One region of the Acidovorax sp. SRB_24 genome, then DNA from elsewhere that is predicted to be linked to it. Evidence: riboswitches for the same ligand, from Rfam matches in the RefSeq annotation. Region 1 holds a riboswitch; the other holds the start of a gene.
The links. Region 1 has a riboswitch for glycine ahead of gcvT (glycine cleavage system aminomethyltransferase GcvT). Riboswitches for the same ligand answer to the same signal wherever they lie in the genome.

Region 1 (7,388 bases):
CCTGGCGCAGCAGCGCGGCACGCGCCGCGGCCTGCGCAGCGCCGTCAAGACCGCACTGCGCGAGACCGTCCGCGCGCGCCTGGCCACGCTGGGCCTGGGGCTGGAGAGCCGCCTCACCGACCGCATCGGTCTGCTCTCGGGCGGCCAGCGCCAGGCCGTGAGCCTGCTGATGGCGGCGCTGCAGCCCTCGCGCATCCTGCTGCTCGACGAGCACACCGCCGCGCTCGACCCGCGCACCGCCGACTTCGTGCTGCAGCTGACGGCCCGCATCGTGGCCGAAAACCGGCTCACCACGATGATGGTCACGCACAGCATGCGCCAGGCCCTTGACGTGGGCGAGCGCACCGTCATGCTGCACCAGGGCCAGGTGGTGCTGGACGTGTCGGGCGAGGAGCGCAGCCGCCTCGACGTGCCCGACCTGCTCAAGATGTTCGAGAAGGTGCGCGGCGAAAAACTGGCCGACGACGCGCTGCTGCTGGGCTGAGCCCGTGGCACCTGCCTGCGCTCCTTCCGGGGCTGCAGACAGGCCTTCAACATCAAAATCGACAGCTGCTGGCGCTTTACCAGAAAGCGTTAGAGGCCGATTTGACCTAAAACAGACTCAATCGGCGAACAGCGGCAGATCGGCTTTCTTCAGCGTGCGCAGCACGAAGCTGGAGCGACTGTGGCGGATGCCCTTGATCTTGTAGAGCTTCTCGCGCAGAAGGCGCTCGTAGTCGCGCGTGTCCTTGACCACCACGCGCAGCAGGTAGTCGTAGTCGCCCGACACCAGGTGCGCCTCGATCACCTCGGGAATGCTGGCCAAGGTTTCGCCAAACTTTTCCAGCGTGTTGTCGGAGTGGCTGTCGAGCGTGACCTGCACCAGCACCGTGTCGCCCAGCCCGAGGGCGTGCGGGTTCAGGCGCACGGTGTAGCCCTCGATCACGCCGGCCTCTTCCATCTTCTTGATGCGCCCCCAGCAGGGCGAGGGGCTCAGGCCCACGGCCTGGCCGATGTCGTGCAGGCTGGCGCGCGCATTGCCCTGCAGAACGGCGAGAATTTTTCTGTCCAATCGATCCATTCGCCGCATTATTCACAGAATGGCGATTTGTCAGAATAATTTTCTGCATTCTCAGAAAAACGTCGCAAATTCAGAAAAACCGTCTCCCCCCGCCGCACCATACTTGAACCATCAAGGCGCTTTTACCGGAGCGCACAAACCGACAGGCCCCCGACTGGTTACCGCCAGCTCCGGGGGCGCCTGGCAAGCCCGCGCCCCCTGCGGCATCCCGTCTCCCCCTGCACCACGGCCTTTTCTAGCACACCCGCGCAAACCCCGATGTCCCTGGCCATGTTGCAGCGCCATAATTTTTGCGAGTGGCACGCCGCACGCCCGCCGTGGCAGGCACCCCGCCCAACCCCCGCAAAAATCCCGACAGGAGACTCCATGCAATTGACCAAACTCGCCCTCGGCCTGGGCCTCGCGCTCGGCTTTGCTGCCGCCGCATCCGCACAGACCGCCATGCGCATCAGCATCTCGACGGCGCAGAACTCGCACCAGGGCGTGGCCATCGATACGTTTGCCAAGGAAGTCGAAAAGCGCACGGGCGGGCGCTACAAGGTGCAGACCTTCTACAACGGCGCCCTCGGCGGCGAGCGCGAATCCATCGAAGCCGTGCAGCTGGGCACGCAGGAGCTGGCGTTCAGCTCGACCGGCCCGGTGCCCAACTTCGTGCCCGAGACGAAGATCCTCGACGTGCCCTTCCTGTTCCGCGACAAGGCGCACGCCCGCGCCGTGCTCGACGGCCCCATCGGCCAGGAGATGCTGACCAAGTTCGACGCCAAGGGCTTCAAGGCCCTGGCCTGGGCCGAGAACGGCTTTCGCCACATGACGAACAGCAAGCGCGATGTGAAGGACCCGGCCGACCTCAAGGGCCTGAAGATGCGCACCATGGAGAACCCGGTGCACATCGCCGCCTACAAGGGCTTTGGCATCATCACCACGCCCATGGCCTTCCCCGAGGTGTTCACCGCGTTGCAGCAGGGCACCGTCGACGGCCAGGAGAACCCGCTGCCCGTCATCATCTCGGCCAAGTTCGACCAGGTGCAAAAGCACCTGACGCTCACCGGCCACGTCTACTCGCCCTGCATCTTCGTGATGAACAAGGCGTCTTTCGACAAGCTCTCGGCCGCCGACAAGCAGGCCTTCCTCGACGCCGCCAAGGAAGGCACCAAGGCCAACCGCGCGCGCGTGGACGAGGACGACGCGAAGGGCGTGGCCGACCTGCGCGCCAAGGGCATGACGGTGATCGACACCATCGACAAGGCCAAGTTCGTGGCGGCGCTCGCCCCCGTGAACGCCGAGTTCGAAAAGCAGTTCGGCAAGGCCACGCTCGACAAGATCCGCAACGTAAAGTAAGTCGATCCAACTTCTCTTTTCATAGCTATCAACGCCCGTCGGTATTGCACCAACGGGCGTTTTCATTCCAAAACTCTGCTCTTTGGGGTGAGCATCCCGGCGCGCCCGTGCAGTCCCATGAAAAATCAATTCCTTACTTTTGAACGCTGGTGCACGTCGGTCGCCATGTGGGGCGCCTGCGCCATGCTCGCCATCGCGTCCGCGCTCGGCATGTTCCAGATTCTGATGCGCTTCGTGTTCGAGCAACCCGCCGAGTGGACCGAGGTGCTGATCCGCTTCAGCCTGATCTGGATGGTGTTCCTCGGCATCCCGGCGGCCTTCCGCCAGGGCGCCATGGTCAGCGTGGACGTGCTCTACCGCTGGAGTCCACCCCATCTGCAGCGCGTGCTGGAATGGGTCGTGGCGCTCGCCGCGCTCACGCTGATCGCCATCATCATCTGGTGGGGCTGGGACTACACCCAGCGCGGCGCCGTGCAGAGCATGGCGGGCCTCGAATCGGTGTCGATGTTCTGGGCCTATCTGGCGATGCCGGCCGGTGGTGTGTTCTGCGTGGTCGGCATCATCGGCAACCTGATCGATCCGCGCCGCATGGAACTGGAGACCGCGCAATGACCAGCGTCATGATCTCCACCATGGTGGTGTGCTTCGCGCTCACCGTTTCCGTTGCGGTGTCCATCGGATTGGCGGCCATCCTGGGCATCCAGGCGTCGAACGCGCACATGCTGATTTCCGTGAAGGAAATGTTCGGTTCCATCAACAAGTTTCCGCTGGCCGCCATTCCATTCTTCATCCTCGCCGGCAACCTGATGGAGACCGGCGGCATCTCGCGCCGCCTGGTCGAGTTCGCCAAGAGCATCGTCGGCGGCGTGCAGGGCGGCCTGCCCATGACCTGCGTGCTGACCTGCATGATCTTTGCGGCGGTCTCGGGCTCGTCGGTGGCAACCACGTTCGCCATCGGCGCCATCCTGATCCCCGCGCTCATCAAGCACGGCTACCCGACCAGCTACGCCGCCGCGCTGCAGGCCACGAGCGCCGAGCTCGGCGTGATCATTCCGCCGTCGATTCCGCTGATCCTCTACGGCGTGAGCGCCGAGGTGTCGATCGGCGAACTGTTCATCGCGGGCTTTGGCCCGGGCTTTCTCATCAGCGGCGCGCTGATGCTGTTCGTGTGGCTCTATTGCAAATGGAAGGGCTGGGGCAAGAACGACGGCACGGGGCGCATGCCGCTCGGCCGCGCCACGCTGCAGGCCGGCTGGGCGCTGCTCATGCCGGTGATCATCCTGGGCGGCATCTACGGCGGCATCTTCACGCCCACCGAGGCCTCGGCCGTGGCGGTGTTCTATGCGCTGGTGGTGGGCGTCGTGATCTACCGCGAGATCAAGCCCCAGGACCTGGCCGCGATATTGCGCAAATCGGTGCTCTCGTCGGCGGTGATCATGTTCATCATCGCCAACGCCGGGCTGTTCGCCTTCCTGATCACGCGCGCCGGCGTGCCCGACGCGATCGGCCGCTGGCTGCAGGAGGTGCTGCAGTCGCCCGCGCTGTTCCTGCTCGGGGTGAATGCGGCCCTGTTCTTGATCGGCATGTTCATCGAGACCAGCGCCGCCATCATCGTGCTGGCGCCCATCCTGGCGCCCGTGGCCCAGCATTTCGGCATCGACCCGGTGCACTTTGGCCTGATCATGGTGGTCAACCTGGCGCTCGGCATGATCACGCCGCCGTTCGGCGTTAACCTGTTCGCCGCCTGCACGGTGGCGCGCATCTCGCTCGACCGCATCGTCACGCACCTGCTGCCCTTTGTGCTGGTCATCCTGGCCTGCCTGATGGTCATCACCTACGTGCCCTCGCTGTCGCTCGCGCTGCGCGATCTGGTCTACGCAAAGTAGGTAGAATTCGCCGGTTCAGGAGAGAGTGCCCCGCCATTGCCTGGTGCGCGGTACCGCCGAAGGCGCAGGTGAAAACCAAACGCTCAGGCAAAAGGACTGACAAGCGCCCGCAGGGATGCGGGCGTTCCCTTGCTGGAGAGAGGTGGCCGCCCCAGCGGCCACCCACCGAAGGAGCAACCCCCGCGCTGTGCAGCGCCGGGCGAATCTCTCAGGTAAAGCGGACAGCAGGGCAAATCGCGTGGCCTGTGGGCCACGGCCCCCATTTGCCCTGGAGATCTCCATGTCCGCCACCGCCGCCGCCCCCTTGCTGACCACGCCGCTGAACGCGCTGCACCTCGAACTGGGCGCGCGCATGGTGCCGTTCGCCGGCTACTCCATGCCCGTGCAGTACCCCGCCGGCCTGATGGCCGAGCACCTGCACACGCGCCAGGCAGCCGGCCTGTTCGATGTCTCGCACATGGGCCAGCTGCGCCTGATCGGACCCGACGCCGCGGCCGCATTCGAAACCCTGATGCCCGTCGACGTCGTCGACCTGCCCGTGGGCAAGCAGCGCTACGGCCTGCTGCTCAACGACGCGGGCGGAATCATCGACGACCTGATGTTTTTTCGCGTGGCGCAGGACGAGATCTTCGCCATCGTCAACGGCGCCTGCAAGCTGGGCGACATCGCGCACATCCAGGCCCACATCGGCCAGCGCTGCCAGGTCATTGCGCTGCCCGACCAGGCCCTGCTGGCGCTGCAGGGCCCGCACGCCGCAGCCGTGCTCGCGCGCCTGGCGCCCGGCACCGACAAGCTGGTGTTCATGACCGGCGGCAACTTCCGCATCGCGGGCAGCGACTGCTTTGTCACGCGCAGCGGCTACACCGGCGAGGACGGTTTTGAAATCTCCGTGCCCGCCGCCCAGGCCGACACCCTGGCGCGCGCGCTGCTGGCGCAGCCCCAAGTCAAGCCCATCGGACTGGGTGCACGCAACTCGCTGCGCCTGGAAGCGGGCCTGTGCCTGTACGGCAACGACCTCGACACCAGCACCACGCCGCCCGAGGCGGGCCTGAACTGGGCGATCTCGAAGGTGCGCCGCAGCGGCGGCGCGCGCGCGGGCGGCTTTCCCGGCGCCGGCACGGTGCTGGCGCAGCTCGACGACCCCGCCCTGCTCACGCGCAAGCGCGTCGCCCTGGTCGCCAAAGAGCGCGTCCCCGTGCGCGAACCCGCCGTGCTGGAGAACCTGGACGGCCAGGCCGTCGGCCAGGTCACCAGCGGCCTGCTGAGCCCCACGCTGAACCAGCCCATCGCCATGGCCTATGTGCAGCCCGACTACGCCCCCGTTGGCACCGAACTGTTCGCCCTCGTGCGCGGCAAGCCCGTGCCCATGGTGGTGGCGCCCACGCCCTTCGTGCCCACGCGCTACCACCGCGGCTGACCGCAGCTGCGGGCGTGCGCCCATGCGTTTTTTGCCTGCGCCGCCCGTTACATTCCTGATTCCACCACTTTGACCGGAGAACTGTTCCATGTCCATCCATTACTCGCGCGACCACGAATGGGTCAACGCCGCTGACCCCCAGGCCGCCGTTGTCGGCATCACCGTGCACGCGCAAGACGCGCTGGGCGACGTGGTCTTCGTCGACCTGCCCGAAGTCGGCGCCACCTTTGCGCAGGGCGATGTCGCCGGCGTGGTCGAGTCGGTCAAGGCCGCGGCCGATGTGTTCATGCCGCTGAGCGGCGAAATCGTCGAAGTCAACGAAGCCCTGCGCGCCGACCCGTCGCTCGCCAACTCCGACCCGCTGGGCGCAGGCTGGTTCTTCAAGGTCAAGCTCAGCGACCCGGCGCAACTGACCGAGCTCATGGACGAGACCGCCTACACCGACTTCGCCCAGAACGCCTAACCCCCTTCCAGACTGGCCCTTCCCATGCCGATGCCCTCCGCCCTGCAGAACCTTTCGCCGCTCGGCGAGCTCGAAAACGCCACCGAATTCCTGCCCCGCCACATCGGCATCGATCCGGCCGACGAGGCGCACATGCTGTCGGTGGTCGGCGAGGCCTCGCGCCGCGCCCTCATCGACTCCATCGTGCCCCGTTCCATTGCGCGCAGCCGCGCCATGGACCTGCCCGCGCCGGTGACCGAGGCGCAGGCGCTGGCCGAACTCAAGGCGTTGGCATCGAAGAACAAAGTCCTGCGCAGCTTCATCGGCCAGGGCTACTACGGCACGCACACGCCCGGCGTCATCCTGCGCAACGTGCTGGAGAACCCGGCCTGGTACACGGCCTACACGCCTTACCAGGCCGAGATCTCACAGGGCCGCCTCGAAGCCCTGCTCAATTTCCAGACCCTGGTGTGCGACCTCACGGCCATGCCCATGGCCAACGCCTCCATGCTCGACGAGGCCACGGCCGCCGCCGAGGCCATGGCGCTGGCCAAGCGCTCGGTCAAATCCCGCAGCAACCGCTTCATCGTGGCCGGCGACGCGCACCCGCAGACCATCGAGGTCATCCAGACCCGCGCCCAGCCGCTGGGCATTGAGGTCGTGCTCGCTGATTCACGCGAACAGTGGGACGCCGCGCTGGACGGCGACTATTTCGCCGTGCTGGCCCAGTACCCCGCCACCAGCGGCCGCATCGACGACCTGCGTGCCGACGTGGAGAAAGCCCACGCCCGACAGGCCGCCTTCATCGCAGCAGCCGACCTGCTGGCCCTCACGCTGATCACGCCGCCCGGCGAATGGGGCGCCGACATCGTCGTCGGCACCACGCAGCGCCTGGGCATGCCCATGGGCGCTGGCGGCCCGCACGCCGCCTACATGGCCTGCCGCGACGAGTTCAAGCGCTCGCTGCCCGGGCGCCTGGTCGGCGTGAGCGTGGACACGCACGGCAACCCGGCCTACCGCCTGGCCCTGCAGACACGCGAGCAGCACATCCGCCGCGAAAAAGCCACCTCCAACATCTGCACCGCCCAGGTGCTGCCGGCGGTGATCGCCAGCATGTACGCGGTCTACCACGGGCCGCAGGGCCTGCGCCGCATTGCGCAGCGCGTGGCAGCCTACACCGCCATCCTGGCGCAGGGCCTCGCACAGCTGGGGGCCCCCGTGCGCCCGCAACACTGCTTCGACACC
Region 2 (7,388 bases), on a different contig from region 1:
CCGCCAGCGCGGCGACCTGCTCGCGCAGCGCCTCGCGGGCCTGGATGCTCTGCTGCTGGGCCTCGGCACGGGCAGCGGCGACGATCTTGTTGCCTTCGTCGGTGGCACGGGCCTTGGCCTCTTCGATGATGGCCTGTGCACGACGGTCGGCATCCGCAAGACGCGTAGCCGTCTCGTTGCGCGTCTGTGACAGTTCCTGCTCGACGCGCTGGTTGGCAGCGGTCAGCTCGGACTTGGCACGGTCGGCAGCAGCGAGGCCATCGGCGATTTTCTGGGCTCGTTCGTCCAGCGCCTTCGCGATCGGGGGCCACACGAATTTCATCGTGAACAGCACCAGGATCAAGAAGACGATGGCCTGAACGAACAGGGTCGCGTTGATACTCACGGCAACACCTTTCTAGTTGGGCGTTGATCGGGGCTTAGGCCAGAACGAAGGGGTTGGCGAAAGCGAACAGCAGGGCGATGGCCACGCCGATCAGGAAGGCCGCGTCGATCAGACCGGCCAAGATGAACATCTTGGTTTGCAGTTCGTTGATCAGCTCAGGCTGGCGTGCCGAAGCTTCCAGGAACTTGCCGCCCATCAAAGCGATGCCGATGGAGGCGCCGATAGCGCCCAGACCAACGATCAGACCACAAGCCAAAGCGACGAGACCGAGAATGTTTTCCATGATGACTCCTGATTTAAGAAAGAAAGGTTGAAAAAGAAAGAAAGGAATGGTCAGTGGGCTTCATGCGCCTGGCCGAGGTAAATCAGCGTCAGCATCATGAAAATGAAGGCTTGCAGGGTGATGATCAAAATATGAAAAATCGCCCAGATCGAGCCCGCAATGATGTGCCCCACAGGGAGCAACACACCAGAGAGCGACATGGCAGCAGCACCACCCATCAGGGCAATCAGCATGAACACCAACTCACCAGCGTACATGTTGCCAAACAGTCGCATGCCATGCGAGACGGTCTTGGCAACGTATTCAATGACCTGCATGAGCAGGTTGACCACGCCCAGGATCAGGGCGAAGACGGGATTCTTGCTGGTGCCGAACGGCGCGGTCACCAGTTCATGCGCCCAGCCGCCCATGCCCTTGATCTTGATGCTGTAGAAGAAGCACAGGATCAGCACGGCGGACGACAGGCCCAGCGTGGTGGAGAGGTCGGCCGTGGGCACGATGCGCAGGTAGGCGTGGCTGTCGCCTGTGGCCCCTTGCCAGAGCACGGGTAGCAGATCCACGGGCAGCAAGTCCATGGCGTTCATCAGGAAGATCCAGACAAACACCGTGAGTGCCAGCGGCGCAATGAATTTGCGGCTTTGCGCGTTGTGGATGTTGGCCTTGGCCTGGTTGTCCACCATTTCCACCATCATCTCGACCGCCGCCTGGAAGCGTCCCGGCACGCCGGACGTCGCCTTGCGGGCAGCAAGCCAGAAAACGAACAGCCCCAGAAAACCCACCAACACGCTCACGATGACGGAGTCATAGTTGATCACCGACATGTCGATGATGGATTTCTGCTTGATGTTCTGAAGATGCTGCAGGTGGTGAACGATGTATTCACTTGCAGTCGGAGCGTGCGCTTCTGCGGCCATCGGACAACTCTTCTCTATATCAATCGGTTTTTCGGACACCAGGCCGCGCCCACAGCGCAATCCAGTACGTTTTCATTGTCACCACCATGCCCACCAGCAAGGCCAGCCAGCTCAGCGGTGCAATCAACTTCGGCGCTGCCGCCAGCATGGCGACAGTCAATGCAATCTTGGCCATCTCCCACCCAAAGAATCCCGCCAATGCGGCACCCCCGGAAGCCCGCACACGGCCCATGCCACGCGCAAACAAGGCCGATGGCAACACCACCGCCAGAGCACCATAGGCAGCCGACCAGGCCAGAAAGGCCTTGCCTGTCCACAGGCCCGTGGCCACTGCCACCAGCACGCCCACCAGCGCCTGCGCACCCACCAGCCACCAGACCGACAGGGCGGGATGGCGCTTGCGCCATGCCTGCGCCTCTTGCGCCGTCAGGGGCTTGAAGTCGGGTTCTTCATCCTCAGCTTCAGGCCTTGGGGCGCTTGGATTCACCATGGAACTCCCCACAGGTTACAGACAGCAACTTCCACAAAGCCCCTGATTATAAGTAAAAACCCGTGGCGCAGGCCAATATCCCGCGGCGCGCAATGCCATGCCCCGCGCACGGCGCCGAACAGCTGTGGCGCGAATCCAACGCCGCGGCATTCGTCCGCCGCCTTGGCAGGCCACTCGGAATACAAGGAAAATGGGCCCTTGGCGCGCAATGGGCTTGCGTCAATAGCTATTAAATCAAGAGCATCGACATGACAAAATCTCCGCCTTCTCCTGCTGACGCCCCGGTCCCCGACCCCCGCCGGGACTCGCTGATCGAGTATCCGTCGCGCTTTCCGATCAAGGTGATGGGCGCCAAGGTCGACGGTTTTGTGCACGCCGTCACGGAACTGGCGCACCGCTTTGATCCGGACTTCGACGCATCGACCATTGAACTGCGCCAGAGCAGCGCCGGCAACTACCTGGGCGTGACCATCACCGTCACGGCCACCAGCCGCGCGCAGCTGGACGACCTGTACCGCGCGCTGTCCTCGCACCCGCTGGTCAAGGTCGTGCTCTGAGCCGGGGCGAGGCACCGATACCGATGGAGATCCGCACCCTGGGCCAGGTGCCCTATCTGCCCACCTACGAGGCCATGCAGGCCTTTACCGCCGAGCGCGCCCCGGACGAACCCGACCAGCTCTGGCTGTGCGAGCACCTTGCCACCTTCACCCAGGGCCTGGCGGGCCGCGCCGAGCATGTGCTGCAGCCCGGCGGCATCCCCGTGGTGGCCACCAACCGCGGCGGCCAGGTCACCTTCCACGGCCCGGGCCAGGTGGTGGCCTACCCGCTCGTCGATCTGCGGCGCGCCGGCTATTACGTCAAGGAATTGGTCTACCGCATTGAAGAGGCCGTGATCCGCACGCTCGCGCACTACGGTGTGACCGGGCACCGCGTGGCCCACGCCCCCGGCATCTACGTGCGCTTGGACGACCCGCGCAGCCATGCGCTGCTGCCGCAGCGCCCGCAGCACGGCGCCAGCGGCGCGCCCGACTTCGCGGGACTGGGCAAGATCGCGGCGCTGGGCATCAAGGTCAGTCGCCACTGCAGCTACCACGGCGTCGCGCTCAATGTGGCCATGGACCTCGAACCCTTTGCGCGCATCAACCCTTGTGGTTATGCCGGCTTGCAAACGGTGGACCTTTCTACAATCGGGGTCCACACCACTTGGGACGAAGCCGCCCAGGTGCTGGGCCAACAGCTCTGCACCCGGCTCGCTCCCTGAACCGCCTACACGCCATGAGCCCCCCTGAAGTCGTCCGCGAAGCGCAGTCCACCGAAGCCTACAACCCCCTGGCCAAGCAAAAGGCCGCCGCCAAGCTCTCGCGCATTCCGATCAAGGTCGAGCAGGGCGAAGTGCTCAAGAAGCCCGCATGGATCCGCGTCAGGGCTGGCTCGCCGACCACGCGCTTCTACGAGATCAAGGACATCCTGCGCGAGAACAAGCTGCACACAGTCTGCGAGGAAGCGAGCTGCCCAAACATCGGCGAATGCTTCGGCAAGGGCACGGCCACTTTCATGATCATGGGCGACAAGTGCACGCGCCGCTGCCCGTTCTGCGACGTGGGCCATGGACGCCCCGATCCGCTCGACCAGGACGAGCCGCTCAAGCTGGCCCAGACGATTGCCAAGCTGCGCCTCCAATACGTGGTGATCACCAGCGTGGACCGCGACGACCTGCGCGACGGTGGCTCGGGCCATTTCGTCGAATGCATCCAGCACATCCGCGCACTCTCGCCGAGCACGCAGATCGAGATCCTGGTGCCCGATTTCCGCGGCCGCGACGACCGCGCGCTCGAAATCCTCAAGGCCGCGCCCCCCGATGTGATGAACCACAACCTGGAAACCGCGCCGCGCCTGTACAAGGAAGCGCGCCCGGGCTCGGACTACCAGTTCTCGCTGAACCTGCTGAAAAAGTTCAAGGCCCTGCACCCGAACGTGCCGACCAAGAGCGGCATCATGGTCGGCCTCGGCGAGACCGACGAGGAGATCCTGCAGGTCATGCGCGACATGCGCGCGCACGGCATCGACATGCTGACCATCGGCCAGTACCTGGCTCCGTCCAGCAGCCACCTGCCGGTGCGCCGCTACGTGCACCCCGACACTTTCAAGATGTTTGAGGAAGAGGCCTACAAGATGGGCTTTTCCCACGCTGCCGTGGGCGCCATGGTGCGCAGCAGCTACCACGCCGACCAGCAGGCCCACGCTGCCGGTGTGTGAATGCCACCCCGCTGTGGTGGATGGAACAGATGAGAAGCGGGTGCGCACCGAGCGGCAAGTGCAGCGGCCCATCGCGCTTCCCGGCCTGAACGGCGTGCCGTGCAAGCGCACGAATGCGGTGGCAGCCGACGGAGGCCGACGGCACTGGCAGGCGTCCGTTACAATCGGCTTGTTTTGCGGGAGAGAGAGGCGCCTTGCGCCTCCGCCGAAGGCGCAAGCTCCCATCATCGCTCAGGCATACCGGACCGCAAAACCATTTCGCCGACTGGAGAGAGGTCACATACCGCACTTTGCGCGTTGATGACCCACCGAAGGGGCAGGCTGCTCGCGCAGCCGAAACTCTCAGGTAAAAGGACAGAGGGAGAGGCGCTCCAGGGCCCGCGGCACCGCGCGCCCTGCCTCTGAGGTGTCGTCCCCCGATGTTTTCGTTCCCTTGTTTCACGCTCGTCGAGCGGCCGGTTGCTGCTTGCCAGGGGCCGGCGTGCTGACCGCCATCTATCTGGTGGCAATCGTCGCCGAAGCCATGTCGGGCGCCCTTGCGGCCGGCCGTCGCAACATGGACATGTTCGGCGTCGCCGTGATCGCCTTTGTCACGGCGCTCGGCGGCGGAACCGTGCGCGACATGATCCTCGGCCACTTTCCCATCGGCTGGACCCAGCACCCGGAATACATCTACCTGGTGATTTCTGCCGGACTGCTGACCACGGTGGTGGCGTCCCACATGCAGCAGTTGAAGCGGGTATTTCTGGTGCTCGACGCCATGGGACTGATCGCGTTTTCCTTGATCGGCTGCAATGTCGCGCGCGAGATGGACTACGCCTTTCCCGTGGTCGTCATGTCCGGGATGATCACCGGCATTTTTGGCGGCATCGTCCGCGACGTCCTGTGCAACCAGGTGCCCGTGGTGTTTCGGCGTGAGCTGTATGCGGTCGTCTCGCTGATCGTCTGCACCGTGTTTCTTGCCCTGCTGGAGTTCGGCGTCGATGTCGATCTGAGCACGGGAATCAGCTTCGGGGTGGGCCTGGCACTGCGTCTGCTGGCGATCTGGCAAGGCTGGAAGCTGCCCACATTTTCCTTTCAGCAGCGCTGGGAATAGCGCAGCGCGCAGGCCCCTGGCGGAGCGCACATCGCCAACGCGGTGGCCAAACCCCTTCCCATGACCCCCAATACCCCCCCTGCAAAAACCCGTTCGCGATGGCCCTTTGTGGCCGGTGTGGTCATCGGGTTGTTCCTCTGCGCCACCCTCAGCGCAACGTACGGCCTCTACGTGCTGTGGCAACGCTTGCCCGCGATCGACCACCTCGCCGACTACGACCCCAAGCTGCCGATGCGGATTTATGCCAGGGATGGCAGCTTGCTGGCCGAGTATGGCCAGGAGCGGCGCGAATTTGTGCCGATCGAGCGCATCCCGCAGACCATGCGGCAAGCGTTGCTGGCGATCGAGGATGCCAGGTACTACGAACATGGCGCGGTGGACTTCTCGGGCCTGGCGCGCTCGGCCTGGCGCAATCTCCGGGCGGGAGAGCATGCCCAGGGCGGCAGCACCATCACGATGCAGGTCGCACGCGTTTTCTTCCTGAGCCGGGAAAAGACCTACAGCCGCAAGATCATGGAGATCCTGCTGGCCTACAAACTCGAATCGGTCTACAGCAAGGACAAGATCCTTGAGCTGTACATGAACCAGGTCTATCTGGGTGAACGCGCGTACGGATTCGCTGCGGCCGCGTCCATCTATTTCGACAAGACCCTCGATCAGTTGAGCGTTGCCGAGTCGGCCCTCCTCGCCGGACTGCCCAAAGCCCCCTCGGCCTACAACCCTGTGGCCAACCGCGAACGCGCCATCGTCCGCCAGCAGCACATCCTCCACCGCATGCGGGAACTCGGCCATCTGGACGGCCCTGCCCATGCGGCGGCCCGCGCCGAAGCCTTGGTGTTGAGGCCCCGCTCCCGTTCCATCGTGCCCAGCGCCGCGTATGCCGTCGAGCAAGCGCGCCAGATGATGGTCGCGCAATATGGCGACGGCGCCTATTCGATGGGGCTCGATGTGCACACCACGATCAGCCTGCCCGAACAGCAGGCCGCCTCGCGCGCGTTGCGCAGGGGCCTGGTCGATGCCCAGGGCCAGCGCGGCTATGCCGGGCCGGAAGGTCGTGCCAGCGCGCCGGTCCGTGGCGGCGATCTGCCAGCGATCCGGAAGGCGCTCGCGCCCTACCGCGACAGTGGGGCGTTGCGCGCAGCCATCGTGCTGGAGGCCTCGGACACGGCAGGCATCGTGGCGGCCTTGCGCGACGGCACACCGGTCCACATCGCCCGCAAAGCGCTGAGCGCCAGCGCCCGCCGCGCCCTCATGCCGGATGCGCCAGCGCGCACACGCATCGGCCCGGGCGCCGTGGTCCGCGTGCTGGCCGATGCGCAGCAACGGTGGCACTTGAGCCACCTGCCGAAGATGGAGGGGGCGCTCGTGTCCATCGATGCCGAGTCAGGGGAGATCCTGGCGTTGACGGGCGGCTTCGACTTCCGGTTCAACAATTTCGACCATGCAGTGCAGGCGGTGCGCCAGCCGGGCTCGACCTTCAAGCCTTTCGTCTTTTCCGCGGCGCTGGAAAAAGGCTACTTTCCTGGCACCCTGGTCGACGATACCCAGCGGGTGGTCACCCCCTCGGCACGGGGCCAAAAAGCCTGGAGCCCGCGCAACTACGGCGGCAACTATGAAGGCTTCATTTCGGCCCGGCGGGGCTTGGTGCGGTCCAAGAATCTGGTTGCCGTCAATCTGATGCAGGCGGCGGGCGCGGAGTATGTGCAGCAGTTCGCCTCCCGTTTCGGGTTTGTGCCTGAACTCAACCCTCCTGGCCTGCCGCTGGCCTTGGGAGCGGGAGCGATCACGCCCTTGCAACTCACGCAGGCCTATGCCGTGTTTGCCAATGGCGGGGCCCTGGTCGAGCCCCGCTTGGTCAGCAAGGTGAGTGAACGCAATGGCCAGGTGCTCTATGAAGCCCGCACGGAGTCTCCGCGCAGGCAGGCCATTTCGGAGCGCAATGCCTACGTGATGGACAGCATGCT

Region 2: it holds a riboswitch for glycine, as region 1 does, so the genes downstream of both, B2J89_RS04760 (trimeric intracellular cation channel family protein) here and gcvT (glycine cleavage system aminomethyltransferase GcvT) in region 1, are expected to answer to the same signal.

The regions. Positions count from the first base shown of each region.
Region 1 covers NZ_MWOM01000002.1:18,867-26,254, forward strand. Annotated here, with positions in the region: gene B2J89_RS00755 (ABC transporter ATP-binding protein) at 1-484, shown strand, start outside; gene B2J89_RS00760 (Lrp/AsnC family transcriptional regulator) at 602-1,060, opposite strand; gene B2J89_RS00765 (TRAP transporter substrate-binding protein) at 1,427-2,398, shown strand; gene B2J89_RS00770 (TRAP transporter small permease) at 2,516-3,010, shown strand; gene B2J89_RS00775 (TRAP transporter large permease) at 3,007-4,284, shown strand; glycine riboswitch at 4,291-4,393, shown strand; glycine riboswitch at 4,407-4,519, shown strand; gene gcvT (glycine cleavage system aminomethyltransferase GcvT) at 4,565-5,701, shown strand; gene gcvH (glycine cleavage system protein GcvH) at 5,790-6,164, shown strand; gene gcvP (aminomethyl-transferring glycine dehydrogenase) at 6,189-7,388, shown strand, end outside.
Region 2 covers NZ_MWOM01000009.1:16,760-24,147, forward strand. Annotated here, with positions in the region: gene B2J89_RS04725 (F0F1 ATP synthase subunit B) at 1-385, opposite strand, end outside; gene atpE (F0F1 ATP synthase subunit C) at 420-668, opposite strand; gene atpB (F0F1 ATP synthase subunit A) at 719-1,582, opposite strand; gene B2J89_RS04740 (ATP synthase subunit I) at 1,602-2,069, opposite strand; gene B2J89_RS04745 (YbeD family protein) at 2,321-2,629, shown strand; gene lipB (lipoyl(octanoyl) transferase LipB) at 2,653-3,333, shown strand; gene lipA (lipoyl synthase) at 3,348-4,328, shown strand; glycine riboswitch at 4,496-4,586, shown strand; gene B2J89_RS04760 (trimeric intracellular cation channel family protein) at 4,810-5,424, shown strand; partial or broken gene B2J89_RS04765 (PBP1A family penicillin-binding protein) at 5,485-7,388, shown strand, end outside.